Regions from separate parts of the Streptomyces incarnatus genome, predicted to be linked through region 2. Evidence: riboswitches for the same ligand, from Rfam matches in the RefSeq annotation. Region 2 holds a riboswitch; each other region holds the start of a gene.

What was found. A riboswitch is a leader RNA that binds a small molecule or an ion and turns the genes downstream of it on or off. The one in region 2 is predicted to bind cyclic di-AMP.
Region 1: it holds a riboswitch for cyclic di-AMP, as region 2 does, so the genes downstream of both, ABB07_RS16215 (transglycosylase SLT domain-containing protein) here and ABB07_RS15150 (C40 family peptidase) in region 2, are expected to answer to the same signal.
Region 3: it holds a riboswitch for cyclic di-AMP, as region 2 does, so the genes downstream of both, ABB07_RS33110 (C40 family peptidase) here and ABB07_RS15150 (C40 family peptidase) in region 2, are expected to answer to the same signal.

What each region holds. Positions count from the first base shown of each region.
Region 1 is NZ_CP011497.1:3,642,372-3,648,037, reverse strand. It holds gene ABB07_RS16225 (FAD-dependent oxidoreductase) at 1-254, shown strand, start outside; gene ABB07_RS16220 (HAD family hydrolase) at 392-1,204, shown strand; gene ABB07_RS16215 (transglycosylase SLT domain-containing protein) at 1,322-1,816, opposite strand; cyclic di-AMP (ydaO/yuaA leader) riboswitch at 1,821-2,003, opposite strand; gene ABB07_RS16210 (polyprenyl synthetase family protein) at 2,536-3,546, shown strand; gene ABB07_RS16205 (LolA family protein) at 4,006-5,208, shown strand; gene ABB07_RS16200 (ABC transporter ATP-binding protein) at 5,293-5,666, shown strand, end outside.
Region 2 is NZ_CP011497.1:3,425,680-3,431,345, reverse strand. It holds gene ABB07_RS15160 (hypothetical protein) at 1-87, shown strand, start outside; gene ABB07_RS15155 (SLAC1 family transporter) at 91-1,056, opposite strand; gene ABB07_RS15150 (C40 family peptidase) at 1,426-2,601, opposite strand; cyclic di-AMP (ydaO/yuaA leader) riboswitch at 2,609-2,778, opposite strand; gene pcrA (DNA helicase PcrA) at 2,990-5,482, shown strand; gene ABB07_RS15140 (M23 family metallopeptidase) at 5,565-5,666, opposite strand, start outside.
Region 3 is NZ_CP011497.1:7,294,225-7,299,890, forward strand. It holds gene ABB07_RS33085 (DUF397 domain-containing protein) at 43-264, opposite strand; gene ABB07_RS33090 (helix-turn-helix domain-containing protein) at 274-1,134, opposite strand; gene ABB07_RS33095 (ATP-binding protein) at 1,349-1,807, shown strand; gene ABB07_RS33100 (LysR family transcriptional regulator) at 1,970-2,893, opposite strand; gene ABB07_RS33105 (LysE family translocator) at 2,977-3,594, shown strand; gene ABB07_RS33110 (C40 family peptidase) at 3,602-4,075, opposite strand; cyclic di-AMP (ydaO/yuaA leader) riboswitch at 4,079-4,232, opposite strand; gene ABB07_RS33115 (hypothetical protein) at 4,652-4,957, opposite strand; gene ABB07_RS33120 (ATP-dependent Clp protease proteolytic subunit) at 4,965-5,600, opposite strand.

The sequences.
Region 1 (5,666 bases), 220 kb from region 2:
ACCACGTCATCGCCGCCACCGGCTACCGCGTGGACATCGCGGCGATGGACTTCCTCGGCCACGAACTGCGCACCCGGCTCGCGGTGAGCCGCGGCACGCCGAGGCTCGGCCCCGGCTTCGTCTCGTCCGTTCCCGGCCTGTACTTCACCGGTCTGCCGGCGGCGTCGTCGTACGGCCCGGTGATGCGTTTCGTCTGCGGCACGGAGTTCGCCTCACCGCGCCTGACGAAACACCTGGCGTCGGCCCACGGGTGAGGCCGCGGCCCGCCCTGATCCCGCTCATCGGCGCGCATCAACGAGGAGGCGGGAGACACCACTTGGGGTGGATCAGCACGTAAGTGCGCAGGGCGACAAGGTGAGTCGGCGGAGCCAGGTATCCGTATTCTCTGATCATGGCAGCCTCACCCGCATATGCACTGATCGCCACCGACCTGGACGGAACACTGCTGCGCGGCGACGACAGCGTCTCCGGCCGGTCGCTCGCCGCGCTCGCGCGGGTGGCGCGGGCCGGTGCCCGGCACCTGGTGGTGACGGGCCGCCCGGCTCCGCGGGTACGGCAGCTCCTCGCGCACCTCGGCTGCACGGGGCTCGCGGTGTGCGGCCAGGGCGCACAGGTCTACGACGCCGGGACCGGCCGTCTGCTGTGGTCGGTCCGGCTGGACCGGGAGCTGGCCGAGACCGCGCTCGGCAAGATCGAGGCCGAGGTGGGGCAGGTGTACGCGGCCGTCGACCAGGACGGGGTCGACGGGCTCACGCTGATCGAGCCCGGGTACCGGATGCCGCACCCGACCCTGCCCGCGGTCCGGGTCGGCCGGCGCGACGACCTGTGGTGCGCGCCGATCAGCAAGGTGCTGCTGCGCCATGCCGCCCTGCCCGACGACGAGTTGGCGGCCATCGCGCGCGCGGTGGTGGGCTCGCTCGCGACCGTCACCATGTCGGGGCCGGGGACCGTGGAGCTCCAGCCGTCGGGGGTGACCAAGGCGACCGGTCTCGCGCTGGCCGCCGAGCGGCTCGGGATCGCGGCGGAGGCGGCCCTGGCGTTCGGCGACATGCCCAACGACATCCCGATGTTCGAGTGGGCCGGACGCGGGGTCGCCATGGCCAACGCGCACCCCGAACTGAAGGCGGTGGCCGACGAGGTCACCCTGTCGAACGAGGACGACGGCATCGCCGCCGTCCTCGAAAGACTGTTCCCGACCGACTGACCGGCACATCAGTAGGCGCCCGCCCGTCCCGCGGAAGCGGCGACGGCCGCCCGGCGCGCCCCTCCGTCAGGTCGGGGCACACTCCGGGCGGCCGAGGCCGGGCCGGTCGCGGGACCGTCAGTACGCGCTGGACACGTTGTCGATCGACCCGTACCGCGCGGCGGCGTAGTTGCAGGCCGCGGTGATGTTGGCGACCGGGTCGTAGGGGTCGAAGGAGGTGCCGGCCACGTGGTAGGCGTTGAAGGTCGGGTCGATCACCTGGAGCAGGCCCTTGGACGGGATGCCCTTGGCGGCGTTGGAGTCCCAGTTGTTGATGGCGTTCGGGTTGCCGGAGGACTCCCGCATGACGTTGCGGTGGATGCCGTCGTAGGTGCCCGGGATGCCCTTCTGGGCCATGATCGCGAGGGACTCGCGGATCCAGCCGTCGAGGTTGTTCGGGTACCCGGCGAGGGTGGTGGAAGCCGTCTTGGTGGCGGTCGTGCCGGTGGCCGCGGAGGCGCTGGTGGCACCGATGAGCGGCAGGGCGAGGACGGCGGCGCCGGTGCCGGCGACGGCGAGGGCGCGGGCGAGACGGTTGGCGCGGGGGCGGCGGTGCTGAGCGGCAGCGGGCATGGGGAAGTCCTCTCCGGCGCCTGCGAGGTGAGCTGTCGGGTTCGGGCGGGGAGGTGCCCGGCCGCGCCCTCGGGAGAGGACACGGCTTCACCCCTAGCCGTTCCGGTGCGGCGTGTGCCGGCCGGTCCGGCGGACTTACCTGGGTCCCCCGCTCCTGCCGTACGAATGAGTTCGTCGATGGGTCACACGGGCGGCGGCAGGATTCGGCGTCCACCCGACTGGCCCGGAACGTATGCGAGAGCACATGTCGGGAACAAGGGCTGGATTCACATAACGTCCAGTTTGACCTTGGTATGCGCCGTTTGGGACACTTGATCCTTTGCGGTTGCCAACTCTCAACTCGCCCACGGAGCAAGGAGTGGAGGTAGCCTGGCGGGCCCTCAGGGGTGGCGGTTGCGCGTGATCGCGCGTGACCCAACTCACTAAATCGCAAAGTATTTTAAATCGGACATGAGGGATTTGGGTGAATCGGGTGGCAGGCATTACTCCGCCCGCTCTTCGGTTCGCGACACAGGGCGCGGATTCCTGTTAAGTCGATAAATGTCCGCTCATAGCACTTGATCAAAAACATACCGGTCGTGATCCGATACCGCCCGGGCTGGACCGGTGGGCGCTATCGGTGATCGAACAGGGACCGGATACGCTGACTTGAGTGATGGCAGCGACCTATCGACAAACCGTGTAATCGCCAGCAGACACCAGCAGACAGGAGACCCCTCGTGACCGTCGTCGGGCCGTTCGGGCTGAGCGTGCGGGACCAGGCTCTGGAAGCCGATGTCCAGGCCGGATTGGCGGCTGTCGAGGAAGGCTTGCTCGAGGCCACCAAGAGCGAGGTCCCGTTCATCACGGAGGCCGCGCAGCACCTCGTACGAGCCGGCGGGAAGCGGTTCCGGCCGCTGCTCGTGATGCTCGCGGCCCAGTTCGGCGACCCCTACGCGCCGGGCATCGTGCCCTCGGCCGTGGTCGTGGAGCTGACCCACCTCGCCACGCTGTACCACGACGACGTCATGGACGAGGCGGCCGTGCGCCGCGGCGTGGACAGCGCCAACACCCGCTGGGGCAACTCCGTCGCGGTGCTCACCGGCGACTTCCTCTTCGCCCGCGCCTCCCAGATCCTCGCCGACCTCGGCCCCGAGGCGGTCCGGGTGCAGGCGCTCGCGTTCGAGCGGCTGGTCACCGGCCAGATCCTGGAGACCGCCGGCCCCTCCGACGGCCGCGACCCGGTCGAGCACTACCTGGACGTGCTCGGCGGCAAGACGGGCTCGCTGGTGGCGGTGTCGTGCCGGTTCGGCGCGATGATGTCCGGCGCCGACGAGACGGTCGTGGACGTGCTCACCCAGTACGGCGAGCGGCTCGGTGTCGCCTTCCAGCTCGCCGACGACGTCCTGGACATCGCCTCCGACTCGCACGAGTCCGGCAAGACCCCGGGCACCGACCTGCGCGAGGGCATCCCGACGCTGCCCGTGCTCCGGCTGCGCGAGCGGGCCGCCCGCCTGGGTCTGGCCGAGGACATCGCGCTGTGCGAGCTGCTCGACTCCGACCTCAGCGACGACGCCCGGCACGCCGAGGCGCTGGCCGCGCTGCGCGCCCACCCCGCGCTGGAGCAGGCCCGCCGGGACACCGTGCGGTACGCGGAGGAGGCGCGGGCCGCGCTGGTGCCGCTGCGCGAGTGCGACGCCAAGGCCGCGCTGATGGAGCTGTGCGACGCGGTGGTCCACCGCGCTGGCTGACCTCCCGTCACCCGACACGCCGTACGCCTCCGGTCGTACGGCCCGGCACGCTTCCGGCCGTTCGCCGCGCCGTTCACCGCGCCGCGCTCCGGGCCGTGCGACCGGGTGGCCCGTCTCCGGTGGTCCGCCGCTCCGGGCCTCCGGCCGTCCGCCCCTCCGGTTCGTACGGCCCCGCACGCGCGCGTGCCGGGTCATACGCCCGTGCGTCCGTACGCCCCCACGACCCCGTACGGCTCCCTCCGTTCCGGTGAGACCCCTACGGGTCGGCGGAGCTCCGGCCCCTACGTGTCATACCGCAGGCGTACACGGAGTTGGCTCCGTGGTCTGACGCTTCCTCATGGCTGATTTGGTGAGATGGGGACCACGGAAATCACCACTCCTCACCGATTCGGGTGAGAATGGCGGCTCTGGTGGACCAGCGTGAGAACAGCCGCCGCCGACGACGGAGGTAAGGCACACATGGCACCGTACGAATCCGACGACGCAGTGGACGCCGGGCGGGAGGACGAGGAGCGGCACCCCGGACGCCGCAGGGCCGCCCGCTACGCGGTCCCGGTCGCCGTGGTGGGGGTCGCGGCGGCCACGATCGGTCTGGTCCCGGCGCTCGCCGCCTCCGGGGACCCCGACCTGCCCAGGATCACCGCACAGCAGCTCATCGAGAAGATCGCCAAGTCGGACGTGCAGCAGCTGTCCGGCACCGTGCGAATCAACACCGACCTCGGCCTGCCCGACCTCGGCGGACTGGAAAGCAGCCTGGCCTCCGGCGCCGTCAAGGGCTCCGGCGGCGGCTCCTCCGCCGACCCGCAGTCCCAGCTCACCTCGCTGGTCTCCGGCACGCACACGCTGCGCGTCGCCGCCGACGGTCCCGAGAAGCAGAAGCTGTCGCTGCTGCAGAGCGGCTCCGAGTACAGCCTCATCCACAACGGCACGAACGTGTGGGGCTACAACAGCAAGACCAACGAGGTCTACCACGGCACTTCGGCCGACTCCGGCAAGGAGCACAAGGCCGAGCCGCCGGCCACGCCGAAGGACTTCGCGGACCAGGCGCTGAAGTCGGTGGACGACACCACGTCCGTCACCGTCGACGGCACCGAGCGGGTCGCCGGCCGGGACGCCTACAAGCTGCTGATCAAGCCCAGGCAGTCCGGCACCACGGTAGGTGCCGTCAGCATCGCCGTCGACGCGAAGACGGGCATGCCGCTGAAGTTCACGCTGACGCCGAAAAGCGGCGGCGCCGCCGTCCTCGACGTGGGCTTCACCCAGGTCTCCTTCGCCAGGCCGGCCGCCTCCGCGTTCTCCTTCACCCCGCCCAAGGGCGCGAAGGTGACGGAGGAGAAGAAGGACCCCGCGGCTCGGAAGCACGCGCCCGACTCCGGCGAGGACTTCGCCAAGGGCAGGAACGGCGCCAACGTGCTGGGCAAGGGCTGGACGTCCATCGCCACCTTCGACACCGGCGCCAAGGGCGGCCTGCCGACCGGCTCCCGGGGCGGTGACCTCGGCGGCTTCCTCGGCTCGCTCGGCGACAAGGTCTCCGGCAAGTTCGGCAAGGGCACGGTCTTCTCCACCCGCCTGGTCAACGCCCTGATCACCGACGACGGCAAGGTGTACGCCGGCGCGGTGACCAAGGACGCCCTGGTGAAGGCGGCGAACGCAGGAAAGTGACCCCTCCCGGGCACTACGCGGCGTGACCGTACGTTCACCCTTCACGGAGGCTGAATCGAGGGAAGCCGGATCGAGGGGGAGCCGATGGACGGAGCGTCCGCCACGGAGCGCGAGGCGGGGGACGCGGAGCAGCGCGCCCCGGGGCAGGTCGAGGAGCGGGCCCCGGGGCAAGGCGAGGAGCGGGCCCCGGGGCGAGTGAAGCAGCGTGTCCGGGGGCAGGTGGAGCAGCGTGCCGCCCCCGGGGACGTGGAGGCGAGCGTCATTGCCACCCGTGGTCTCACCAAGCGCTACCGCGGCGGACAGCTCGCCGTCGACGGCCTCGACCTGACCGTCCCCGCCGGCAGCGTCTTCGGCTTCCTCGGTCCGAACGGCTCGGGCAAGACCACCACCATCCGCATGCTGATGGGCCTGATCGAGCCGACGGCGGGCACGGCCCGTGTGCTGGGCCGCCCGATGCC
Region 2 (5,666 bases):
GACGAGGAGAGGATCGACAAGGGCATGTTCGGAGTGGTCGGCGCGCTGACCACGGCGAACATCTTCATCGCCGTCCTGTGGACCTGACGGTCATCCGTCCCTGCCGCCGGCGCGGGCCGCGAGCACCGCACCGGCGGCGACCGCGAGCCACACCACCGCCGCCGCCCACAGCAGCACCCGTCCCGGCCGGTTGAGCCACGGGACGCCGAGGGCGGTCGCGACGGCCAGCGTCGCCACCGCCGTCATCCCCATCGGGAACACCGTCGCCCACCGCAGCTCGTGGTAGCCGGGCCGGGGCCGCGCCGCCTCGGCGGCCAGCAGTACGACGTACCCGACCAGGTCCAGCACGAGCAGCACGACTGTCATATTGCGCAGCACGCTCCGTTCGCCGTTGTCCCACAGGTACATGCCCGTGTCCCCGGCGACCATCAGGTTGGCCCCCGCCAGCGCCGAGATCGCCAGTGCACCGCCCGCGATCCAGTGGTCGCCCGCCCCCTGAAGCACCTGCCGTGCGTCGAAGTGGGCCAGCGCCAGGCCGTAGAGCACCAGCCCCAGCCAGAACAGCACCAGCGCGGTGTGCGCGAGCCATGCCGTGCGCTCGGCCGCGGCCAGCGTGGCGGCCAGTACGGCGAGCCCCTCCGTGGCCACACAGCAAAGGAACACCGAGCCCGCCATGCGCGGCCTCCAGTGCCGTACGACCAGGACCAGCAGCACCGGCCAGAGCAGCGCCGCGAGCGCCAGCAGCGCCTCGGCGGGGGTCTGCCGGCCCAGCGCGGAGATCCGGGTGCCGAGCACCGTGGTCGCGGCGACGGAGGTGAGCGCGCCAGGGCTCGCCGACTCGGACACCCAGCGCCGCCGCTCGCCGACCAGCCGCACAGCGAAGTCGGCGGCCAGCGCGGCCCAGGCGACACACGCCATCGCCAGCACGACCCGGGAGACCGTCTCGGCGCCGGTCATGTGCAGCCCCACCGACAGCACGCCGGTCGCCATCACGGCGGCCCCTGCCGCGGGGGGCCGCCCCGCCCACCACGCGAGCAGACCTGAGATGCCGGGCATGCGCCCGATGCTAGGGAGCCGAGGGGCCCCGGCCCGGAAGGGCACGCGCGCGTGGAGACCAAAAACGCCGGTACGCGCGCGTGGGCGGGACTCAGCGACCCGTGCCGGGAGGAGCAGGGCGCCGGGCACTCCGCGCATGGCGCGGGCGGGGCTCAGCGACCGTGCCGGGAGGAGCAGGGCGCCGGGCACTTCGCGCATGGCGCGGGCGCATCCGGCGCCCTCGGCGCGGATCCCATGACTCCCAACCCCCGCACGCCCACGCGCGCGTGGGCGTGGAATGCTGCGGCACCGTGCCTGGACATGCAAGGCGGTGGCACGCACGCGTGCAGCGGGACGGACCGGGGCCCGCGCCCGGGTCACGAGGGGCGGTCAGCCCGGGCGGACCACGCTGTGGATGATCGACTCGCCGCCGTAGTAGATCGACTCCTCGCGGACGTACGCGCCCGGCTTGGGGGCGTGGATCATCATGCCGTTGCCTATGTAGACGCCGACGTGGCTGATGTCGTCGTAGAAGAAGATCAGGTCGCCCGGCCGCGCGTCGGCGAGCGAGACCGTGGTACCCGCATTGACCTGGTCGTACGTGGTGCGCGGAAGCGTGACGCCGGCGGCCTTCCAGGCGGCCTGGGTGAGGCCCGAGCAGTCGTAGGAGTCGGGCCCGGTGGCGCCCCACACATACGGCTTGCCGATCTGCGCGCGGGCGAAGGCGATCGCATTCTCGGCCTTCGTGTCGTACGAGCCGGATGTGGACCCGGTCGAGCCGGATCCCGTCGAACCGGAGGCGGACCCCGACCCCGACCCCGTGGACGAGGACGACGACGAGCCGGCCTGCTGCCGGGCCGCCTGCTGCTTGGCCAGCTCGGCCGCCTTGCGGGCCGCCTCCTGCTGCTTCTCCCGCTCGATGGCGGCCAGCCGCGCCTTCTCCTGGGCCGTCAGCTGCGACAGCAGCTCGCGCGCCGAGGCGAGTTTCCTCTGCACGGTGGCCTTGGCGGTCTGCAGGTCGTGCTGTGAGTCGGTCAGCGTCTGGAGGCTCTCCGCGGCCTCCCGGCGCTTCTTCATGGTCGCGGCCTGCTCGCCGATGTAGTCGTCGACCGCGCTCTTCTCCCGCGAGGTCAGCCGGTTCATCAGCTGGGTCTGGTCGAAGTAGTCCTGCGGGTCGTTCGCCAGCAGGAAGGTGGCCGTGCCGGGAGCGGCGGTGCCGGTGCGGTACTGGGCCGCGGCGAAGGATCCCAGCTCCTCACGGGCCGTGTTGAGGCGTGCGGTGCGCCGGGCGACCTCGTCGCGCAGGGCGTCGGCGCGGCTCCGCTGTTTGCCGGTGCGCTCCTTGGCCGCGTCGTACTTCTCGGTGGCCGACTCCGCCTGGCGGTAGAGGTCGTCGACCTTCTTCTCGACCTCTTCCAGGCTCGGCTTGGCGTGATCGGTTCTCGGGGCGGCCTCGGCGGTCTGCGAGAACACCGCCATGGAGGTGAGGGCGGCGGTGGCGAGGGCGGGGGTGCGGAGACCGGCTCCGGTGGTTCCGCCGGGGCGCGGCTTGCGGTGCGACGCCAAGGGAGGCGACTCCTTCCAATGGGCCGCCTACCGGGTTAGCTGTCGGGTTCGGGCGGCGGTTCGGAAGGGTTGCCCTACGGCGTCGTCCCGGGCGGGAGTCGGCCGATTCACCCCAGGATCGGTGGGTCCCCGGCTCCGGGCACCACGCGGGCGCACCGGACTCGGCGGAGGCCGCGCACGCGGCCTGACGGCAACCTAGCCAACTGGTGTGACTAGTGTGAAGGTTGGTGCGTGATATGTCCGATACATTTTCGTGATCTGGCGCTGAAATCACGTTCCCGTCATCGGCCGATTCCGCACGGTGAGTGGCTTTCCCGGGCGGGCTTCGGCGGCCATCTTCCCGGGACGGCGACCGGTTGTCGGTGGGGCACCCTAGACTCGGAGAGCGATGAGCAGCCTCTTTGACGACAGCTTCCTGGCGGACCTCCAGGCCCCTCGCGGGCACGAGGAGGAGCCCCCGCCGCCGCCCGAGGACGATCACGCTCCGGAGCCGCTTCCGGACGATCTGTTCGGCGGGAAGTTCGACATGCCGCCGGACCGGGACACCCACTACCGCGACGGCGCGCCCCGCCCCGCGATCGACTCGGCGGCGCTGCTGGAGGGGCTGAACGACAACCAGCGCGCGGCGGTCGTGCACGCCGGCTCCCCGCTGCTCATCGTCGCCGGCGCCGGCTCCGGCAAGACCCGCGTGCTCACCCACCGCATCGCGTACCTGCTCGCCGAGCGGCATGTGCACCCCGGCCAGATCCTCGCGATCACCTTCACCAACAAGGCCGCGGGCGAGATGAAGGAGCGCGTCGAGCACCTCGTCGGCCCGCGCGCGAACGTGATGTGGGTGATGACCTTCCACAGCGCGTGCGTGCGCATCCTGCGCCGCGAGTCGAAGAAGCTCGGCTTCACGTCGTCGTTCTCGATCTACGACGCCGCCGACAGCAAGCGTCTGATGGCCCTGGTCTGCCGCGACCTGGACCTCGACCCGAAGCGCTTCCCGCCGAAGTCCTTCAGCGCGAAGATCAGCAATCTGAAGAACGAGCTGATCGACGAGGAGGACTTCGCCGCCCAGGCCACCGACGGCTTCGAGAAGACCCTCGCCCAGGCCTACGCGCTCTACCAGTCGCGGCTCCGCGAGGCCAACGCGCTCGACTTCGACGACCTGATCATGACGACGGTCAACCTGCTGCGCGCCTTCCCGGACGTCGCCGAGCACTACCGCCGCCGCTTCCGGCACGTCCTGGTCGACGAGTACCAGGACACCAACCACGCCCAGTACGCACTCGTACGGGAACTCGTCGGCACGGCAGAGCGCCCCGCCGACGAGGGCGACACCCCGACCGGCGAGTACGACATCCCGCCGGCCGAGCTGTGCGTCGTGGGTGACGCCGACCAGTCGATCTACGCCTTCCGGGGCGCGACCATCCGCAACATCCTCCAGTTCGAGGAGGACTACGCGGACGCGACGACGATCCTGCTGGAGCAGAACTACCGCTCCACGCAGACCATCCTGTCCGCGGCCAACGCGGTCATCGAGCGCAACGAGTCCCGCCGCCCGAAGAACCTGTGGACCAACGCCGGGCAGGGAGCGCGGATCACCGGTTACGTCGCGGACACCGAGCACGACGAGGCCCAGTTCGTCGCCGACGAGATAGACCGCCTGGTCGACGCGGGCGAGGCCAGGGCGGGCGACGTCGCCGTCTTCTACCGCACCAACGCGCAGTCCCGTGTCTTCGAAGAGGTCTTCATCCGCGTCGGCCTGCCCTACAAGGTCGTCGGCGGCGTCCGCTTCTACGAACGCAAGGAGGTCCGGGACGTCCTCGCCTACCTGCGCGTCCTCGCCAACCCGGAGGACTCGGTGCCGCTGCGCCGCATCCTCAACGTGCCCAAGCGGGGCATCGGTGAGCGCGCGGAGGCGATGATCGACGCCCTCGCCCAGCGCGAGAGGATCAGCTTCCCGCAGGCGCTCAAGCGCGTGGACGAGGCGTACGGCATGGCCGCGCGCTCCACCAACGCCGTCAAGCGGTTCAACACGCTGATGGAGGACCTGCGTACGATCGTGGAGTCCGGAGCCGGTCCGGCCACCGTCCTGGAGGCCGTGCTCGAACGGACCGGGTATCTGGCCGAACTGCAGACCTCCACCGACCCGCAGGACGAGACCCGCATCGAGAACCTCCAGGAACTCGCGGCGGTGGCCCTGGAGTTCGAGCAGGAGCGCGGTGAGGGCGAGTCGGTGGGGCTGGCCGACTTCCTGGAGCAGGTGGCCCTGGTCGCCGACTCCGACCAGATCCCCGACGAGGACGAGGACGGCTCCGGAGTCATCACCCTGATGACCCTGCACACCGCCAAGGGCCTGGAGTTCCCGGTCGTCTTCCTGACCGGCATGGAGGACGGCGTCTTCCCGCACATGCGCGCCCTCGGCCAGACCAAGGAGCTGGAGGAGGAGCGCCGCCTGGCGTACGTCGGCATCACGCGCGCGCGGGAGCGGCTCTACCTCACGCGGTCGGCCATGCGCAGCGCCTGGGGCCAGCCGTCGTACAACCCGCCCTCCCGCTTCCTGGAGGAGATCCCGCCCACCCATGTGGACTGGAAGCGGACGGGAGCGACGGCACCGGTCTCGTCCGGTCCCGCGTCCGGGATCGCGGCCTCGCTGTCCTCGACCCGCTCGCGTTCCTCGGCGTCGGGCGCGTCCGGGTTCGCCACCCGGCGCACCTCGGAGAAGCCGGTGGTCGCCCTGGCCGTCGGGGACCGGGTCACCCACGACCAGTTCGGGCTCGGCACGGTCGTCGCCGTGAAGGGCACGGGTGCGAACGCGGAGGCGACGATCGACTTCGGCGACGCCAAGCCGAAGCGGCTGCTGCTGCGGTACGCGCCGGTGGAGAAGCTGTAAGCCGAAGGGGCCCTCGCCGGAACAGCGCGGGCCCCTTCCGGCATTCCTACGCCCCTGGCATTCCTACGCCGACGCGGGATTCCTACGTCGGGTCGAGGCCGTGGCTCCGCAGCCACGGCAGCGGGTCTATGGCCGCCCCGCCCGCGGGTCGTACCTCGAAGTGCAGGTGCGGGCCGGTGGAGTT
Region 3 (5,666 bases), 3.9 Mb from region 2:
AACCTTGGATGGCTATGAGTGACCGGTCGAGATCGGTTCTGATCAGAGAGTGCTGAGGAAACCGGACCAGCTCCCGGCGGAGAAGAGCAGCGCGGGTCCGGCCGGGTTCTTGGAGTCGCGCACGGCGAGCAGTCCGGCCCCGGGGCCGGAGCGCGGCCGGGCCGTCTCCACGCAGTTGTTGGCTCCCGTGCTGTAGCTGCTGCGCAACCAGCGCACGTCGTGCAGGTCGGTACTGGCAGGGACGTTCCGAGGCAGAGCTGACATGGTGCCTCCTTACGCGCCGTCACCTATCCCGGCGATGTAGTCCAACGTGTCCTCGGGTGAAAGGGCGTGCATCCGAAGGGTGTCGAAGGCCTCCGCGTAGGCCATGAGGTCTTCTTTCCGTTCGAGGTAGAGGCTACTCGTCAACTGGTCGAGAACAACCACGTCCAGATCAGAAGTGCTCGGAAATGACAAGATAACGAAAGGCCCGGTGAGGCCGACATGCGCTCCGGCGCTGAACGGCAGTACCTGGAGCCGGACTTGGGGCAGCCGGGCCGCCTCCATCAGCCGCTCCAGCTGCCGGGTCATGACCTCGGGGCCGCCGACCTCGCGCCGCAGCACCGCCTCGTCCAGCACCGCGCTCAGCTCCAGCGGGGGGTCGGCGCGGAGCACGTCCTGCCTGGCCAGCCGTACCTCGACCAGCGCGTCCAGACCCTCCTCGTCCAGGTCCGACACGGCCGCCCGGGTCACCGCACGGGCGTACTCGGGCGTCTGCAGCAGGCCGGGTACGACCGTGGTCTCCAGGGTGCGCATCGTGCTGGCCTGCGACTCCAGGCTGATGAAGTCCCGGTACGCGGGCGGCAGCACCCCGCGGTAGGCGTGCCACCAGCGGTGCCGGTCGCCCGTACCGTCCGAGCCCGCCAGCATCAGCAGCAACTCGCGCAGCTGTCCGTCGCGTACCTCGTAGGCGTCGAGGAGTAACCGCACATCGGCTGGTTTCACACCACTGGCCCCGGTCTCGATACGGCTGACTTTCGACTGGTGCCAGCCGACCAGCCGGGCCGCATCACCGCTCGTGAGCCCAGCACCGGTGCGCAGCGTGCGCAGTTCGGCGCCCAGTTTGCGGCGGCGCACGGCCGGCCCGTTCTGCATGGGCTCCTCCTTACTCCTTCCGGGCCGCCCAAATACGGTCTCGCGTCGTAGAGTTCACCGCTTTGGGCGACAGATATATGCATATCTTGGTGGATCGCTCCCCGTGACCGGCCCCGTGATGGCAGTCTGACGAGCAAGCACCAGTCCGGGACCGTACTCGAACCATCCGGCTCCGTGTCGGACTGCGGTCCCGTGGGAAAGGGACGACGTCGCCATGGCAGACCATCTGGAAGCATCCGTCACTCTGCCGAGCGATCCCGCCTCGGTCTCCGCGGCCCGCACGTATGTCGTGGGCACGCTCGCGGAGTGGGGCCTGCCGTCGGACACCGAGACGGCCGACACCGTGCGGCTCATCGTCTCCGAACTCGCCACGAACGCCGTACAGCACACCTTCGGTCAGTCACCCACCTTCACGGTCGACATCGCGCTGGACCGTGACGAACATCTGCGCATCGGCGTCACGGACAGTCACCCGCGCTTTCCGAAGAGACTGCCCGCCGCCGTCCAGCAGGACAACGGCCGCGGCATGGTCATCATCCGCTGGCTCACCGCGGAGTGCGGGGGCAGACTCCGTGTCCGCCCCACCCGCGAGGGTGGCAAGACGGTCTCCATCGAACTCCCGTGGATCATCCCGGCCGAGCCGGTTCCCGCGGCGGGACCACAGGAGCCGTAGCCCTCCGGACAGGGGCGCGGGCGCGTGGTGCTGGTGCTCTCACCGCGTGCCGCATCGAGGAGGACGGGGTGACGACACACGAGGGTGCCCGAGGGAGCAAGGCAAGGTCACCCCGGTACGGCAGGACAACACCGAAGGCCCCGGGACGGCCCGCTCGGGCGCTCAAGCTCCCGGCGAGCGGCCCGCTCGGCCGAAGGCTCCTCGGAGCAGTGCGCGGAAGGCGTCCGCGGCCGGCGTGGATTCGTCCGGGCGGTAGGCCACGGAGATGGTGCGGTGCAGGCGGCCCGCTTCCAGGGGGCGTACGCCGACCGGTGTGGAGGCCGTGCGGGCCACCATCTCGGGGACGACGGCCACGCCGAGCCCGGCGCTGACGAGGGCGCAGACCACGGCGTATCCCGGGGTCGGTACCAGCAGGGCCGGTGTGGCGCCCGCCTCGGACAGCAGCGCCTCGATGTCCCGGCGGGCCGGATGGTGCGGCGCCATGCTGATCAGCGGCTGTCCTGCCAGCTCGGCCAGGGGCAGCCGGGACGAGGTGCTGCTCAGGGCGTGTCCGGGCGCGGTCACCAGCACCAGCTCCTCCACCAGGACCGGCTCCAGACGCACCGACGACGGCACCGGGGAGCGCTCGGCCGGGTGGTAGGTGTGGGTCAGCGCCAGGTCCACCTCGCCGGCCGCCACCGCCGTGACCCCGGTCGGCGGATCGTAGTCCGCGACCGACAGCGTCACGTCCGGGTGGGCCCGGCGGAACGCGCTCAGCGCCGGTGGCAGCAGATGCACCCCTGCGGTCGGGAAGGTGCCGAGCCGCAGCGCGCCGCCGGTGAGACCGGTCAGCCGGGCCAGCTCGTGCCGGGCCTGTTCCAGCTCGTCCAGCACCCGCCGGGCCCGGGCCACCAGCACCTCGCCCGCCTCGGTCAGCCGCGCCCCGCGATGGTGCCGCACCAGCAGCGCGGTACCCGCCTCCCGCTCCAGCTTGGCCAGTTGCTGGGAGAGGGCGGGCGGCGTGTAGCCGAGCCGGTCGGCGGCCCGGGTGATGGAGCCGGCCTCCGCGACGGCCACCAGTGCGGCCAGCCGGGTGGGGTCGTACATGGGACCAGCCTAAAGCATTGCTTCAGGCTCACCCAGAAAAGCCGAAATACCTGCTGAAGGCTCTGCCAAGGCAGTCTGGGCACATGGACGGACAGCTCATCGCCTTCACCGGTATCGCCGCCGGTCTGGTCGCCATGCCGGGCGCCGACTTCACCGTGGTCGTACGCAACGCGCTGGTCTCACGCCGGGCCGGCGCGGTCTGCGGGCTCGGTATCGCGGGCGGACTCCTGGTGCACACCACCCTGGCGGTGGCCGGTGTCGCGGCGGTGCTGGTGGCCGTGCCCGCGCTGTTCCGGGCGCTGCAACTGCTGGGCGGCGCCTATGTGCTGCACCTCGGGGTGCGCACGCTGTGGTCGCTGCGGGGAGCCGTCCAGTCGCCGAAGGACACGGCGGCCGAGCCGGCGCACCCGCTCCGGCAGGGCTTCGTCACCAACGTCCTCAATCCGAAGGCCTCGCTGACCTTCCTCAGCCTGCTGCCGCAGTTCGTGCCCGCCGGGAGCCCCGCGCTGCCCCGGACCCTGCTGCTCGCGCTCATCGTGTGCGCGCTGGCGCTGGTGTGGTTCCAGGTGGTCGCGCTGCTGGTGGACCGGCTGGGCGGATGGCTGCGCCGGCCCCGGGCCGCCCGTGGGCTCCAGGCGGGCACCGGGGTGGCGCTGACGGTGCTGGGAGCGGCCCTGCTGCTGGAGCCGCTCCTGCCCTGACGGCGGGTCAGCTGACCCGGCCGTACCAGACGCTCGACGTCCAGATCTTCTCGAGCCGGACCACGGAACCGGTCCTCGGGGCGTGCCAGATCTTGTTGTGCCCGGCGTAGATGCCGACGTGGTAGACGTTCGAGCCGTAGTGGAAGAACACCAGGTCACCAGCCCTGCGATGGCTGGCGGAGATGTGGTTCGTCCGGTTGTACTGCTGCGCGGCGGTCCGCGGCAGGGTCTTGCCCGCCTTCTTGAACGAGTAGAGCGTCAGCCCCGAGCAGTCGAACCTGCGCGGCCCGGTGGCCCCGTACTGGTACGGGGACCCCTTCTTCGAGGCCGCGACCTGCAGTGCTTTGGTCGCGAGGGTCGCGGCCGAGGCATCGGTGGCGAGCCCGGGGACCGCGATCGAGCCGCCGACGGCGGCGAGGGTGAGGGCCGAGGCCGTGCCGGCCCGGACCATGAGCGACGGGACACGATTAGGCGCAGTCATGCGCAACCCTTCGTCAGCCGCCTGTGAAGGATGACCTGTCGGATTCGGGCTGGCGAAGTTGCCCGGCCGCGTTGCCGCGGCTTCACCCCAAGGGTTGCTCGGAACGTCCGGCCGTCTGCGACGTGCAGACGAACATCCGTTCCGGCGACCCGTCTTGCCTGGGTCCTCCACTCCTGCCGATCCACTCCTGTCGACCGGTCATCCGGGACGGCGGCAGGACTCGGCGTCCGCCCGGACCGCCCCGCCGCGGTGGCGGGGGCTTGTCGTCGGACGGGATCTTCGCCCACACCGGTCCGAAAATCCCAATGCATCCGTGGATTTGTGGTGTTACTCACCACTCGCCCGTTCGGGTGGACAGTGTTCTGTTCGAGGCGCCGTCAGATCCCCGACGTAGCCCCCGACCTGGGAAGAAGCGCTTTCTCGGGAACGGCGGACACACGCTGGGCGCAAGTCGGGAGGCTCGTAGAATGATCGGGATATACACCGGTCGGCGGTACGTCGTTCGGGCCGTTTCAACTCCGGCGAGGGCGGCTCCTGTCGACACCCGGGCCGCGTCAGGCCGGTCCGGCGTCCGGATCAGCCGACACCGTCGGGCGGGAGCGCGACGCGCGCGGTACGGCGTTCGCCGTCCAGCACCCGCAAGGCCCGTGCCAGCGTGTCCCCGTGCAGCTCCGTCTCGCCCCGCCGGTGCATCAACGCGAGGGCGTCACGCAGCTCTGCGGCCTTGCGTGCCAGGGCCTGGGCGGCGCGCAGCCCGTGATAGGTGTCCCCGCCGTGCGCGGGGTTGATGCGGCCCAGCAGGTCGGCGGCCTCGAGATAACGGTCGATCAGATCGCCCTCGGCACGCGTGAGTGCGGGCAGTGGCGGCAGCTCCGGCAGCATCGGCGGCTCACCTCGCGTCCGGTGCGCCGGGGGTGCTCCGCCGGCCGGGCACGACGGCGTCGACCAGGCCGTAGGCCACCGCCCCGGCGGCGTCGAGGACCAGGTCCCGCTCCAGATCGCGCCGCACCTGCTCGGCCGTGCGCCCGGTGTGCCGTGCCAGCATCTCCTCCGCCACCGTGCGCATCCGGGCCAACTCCTCGGCCTGGATGAGCAGATCGCTGAACTGACCCTGCATCGGTTCCGGGAGCTGCGGCTGCTCGATCACCATGCGGGCGCCCGGCAGGGTGAACCGCTTGCCCGGCGTGCCGGCCGCGAGCAGCAGCGCGGCGTGAGAGGCGGCCTGTCCCAGGCAGTAGGTCGCCACGTCGCAACTGACGTAGCGCATCGTGTCGTAGACCGCCGTCAGCGCGCTGAACGTGCCGCCGGGGGAGTTGACGTACAGCGTGATGTCCCGCTCCGGGGCGGCGTGTTCGAGGTACATGAACTGCGCCATCACGTCGTTCGCCGCCGTGTCGTCCAGCGCGGTACCGAGGAAGACGATCCGGTCCTCGAAGAGCTTGCCGTAGGGATCGAGCGTGCGGGCACCGCTGCCGGTGCGCTCGGTGAACTCGGGCAGGACATGACGGGCGGACGCTCGGGACATGGGACACCCCTTCTCATCGCACGGAGCCCGGCGGGCTCGGCTTCTGTAAAAAATGTACAGGACGTA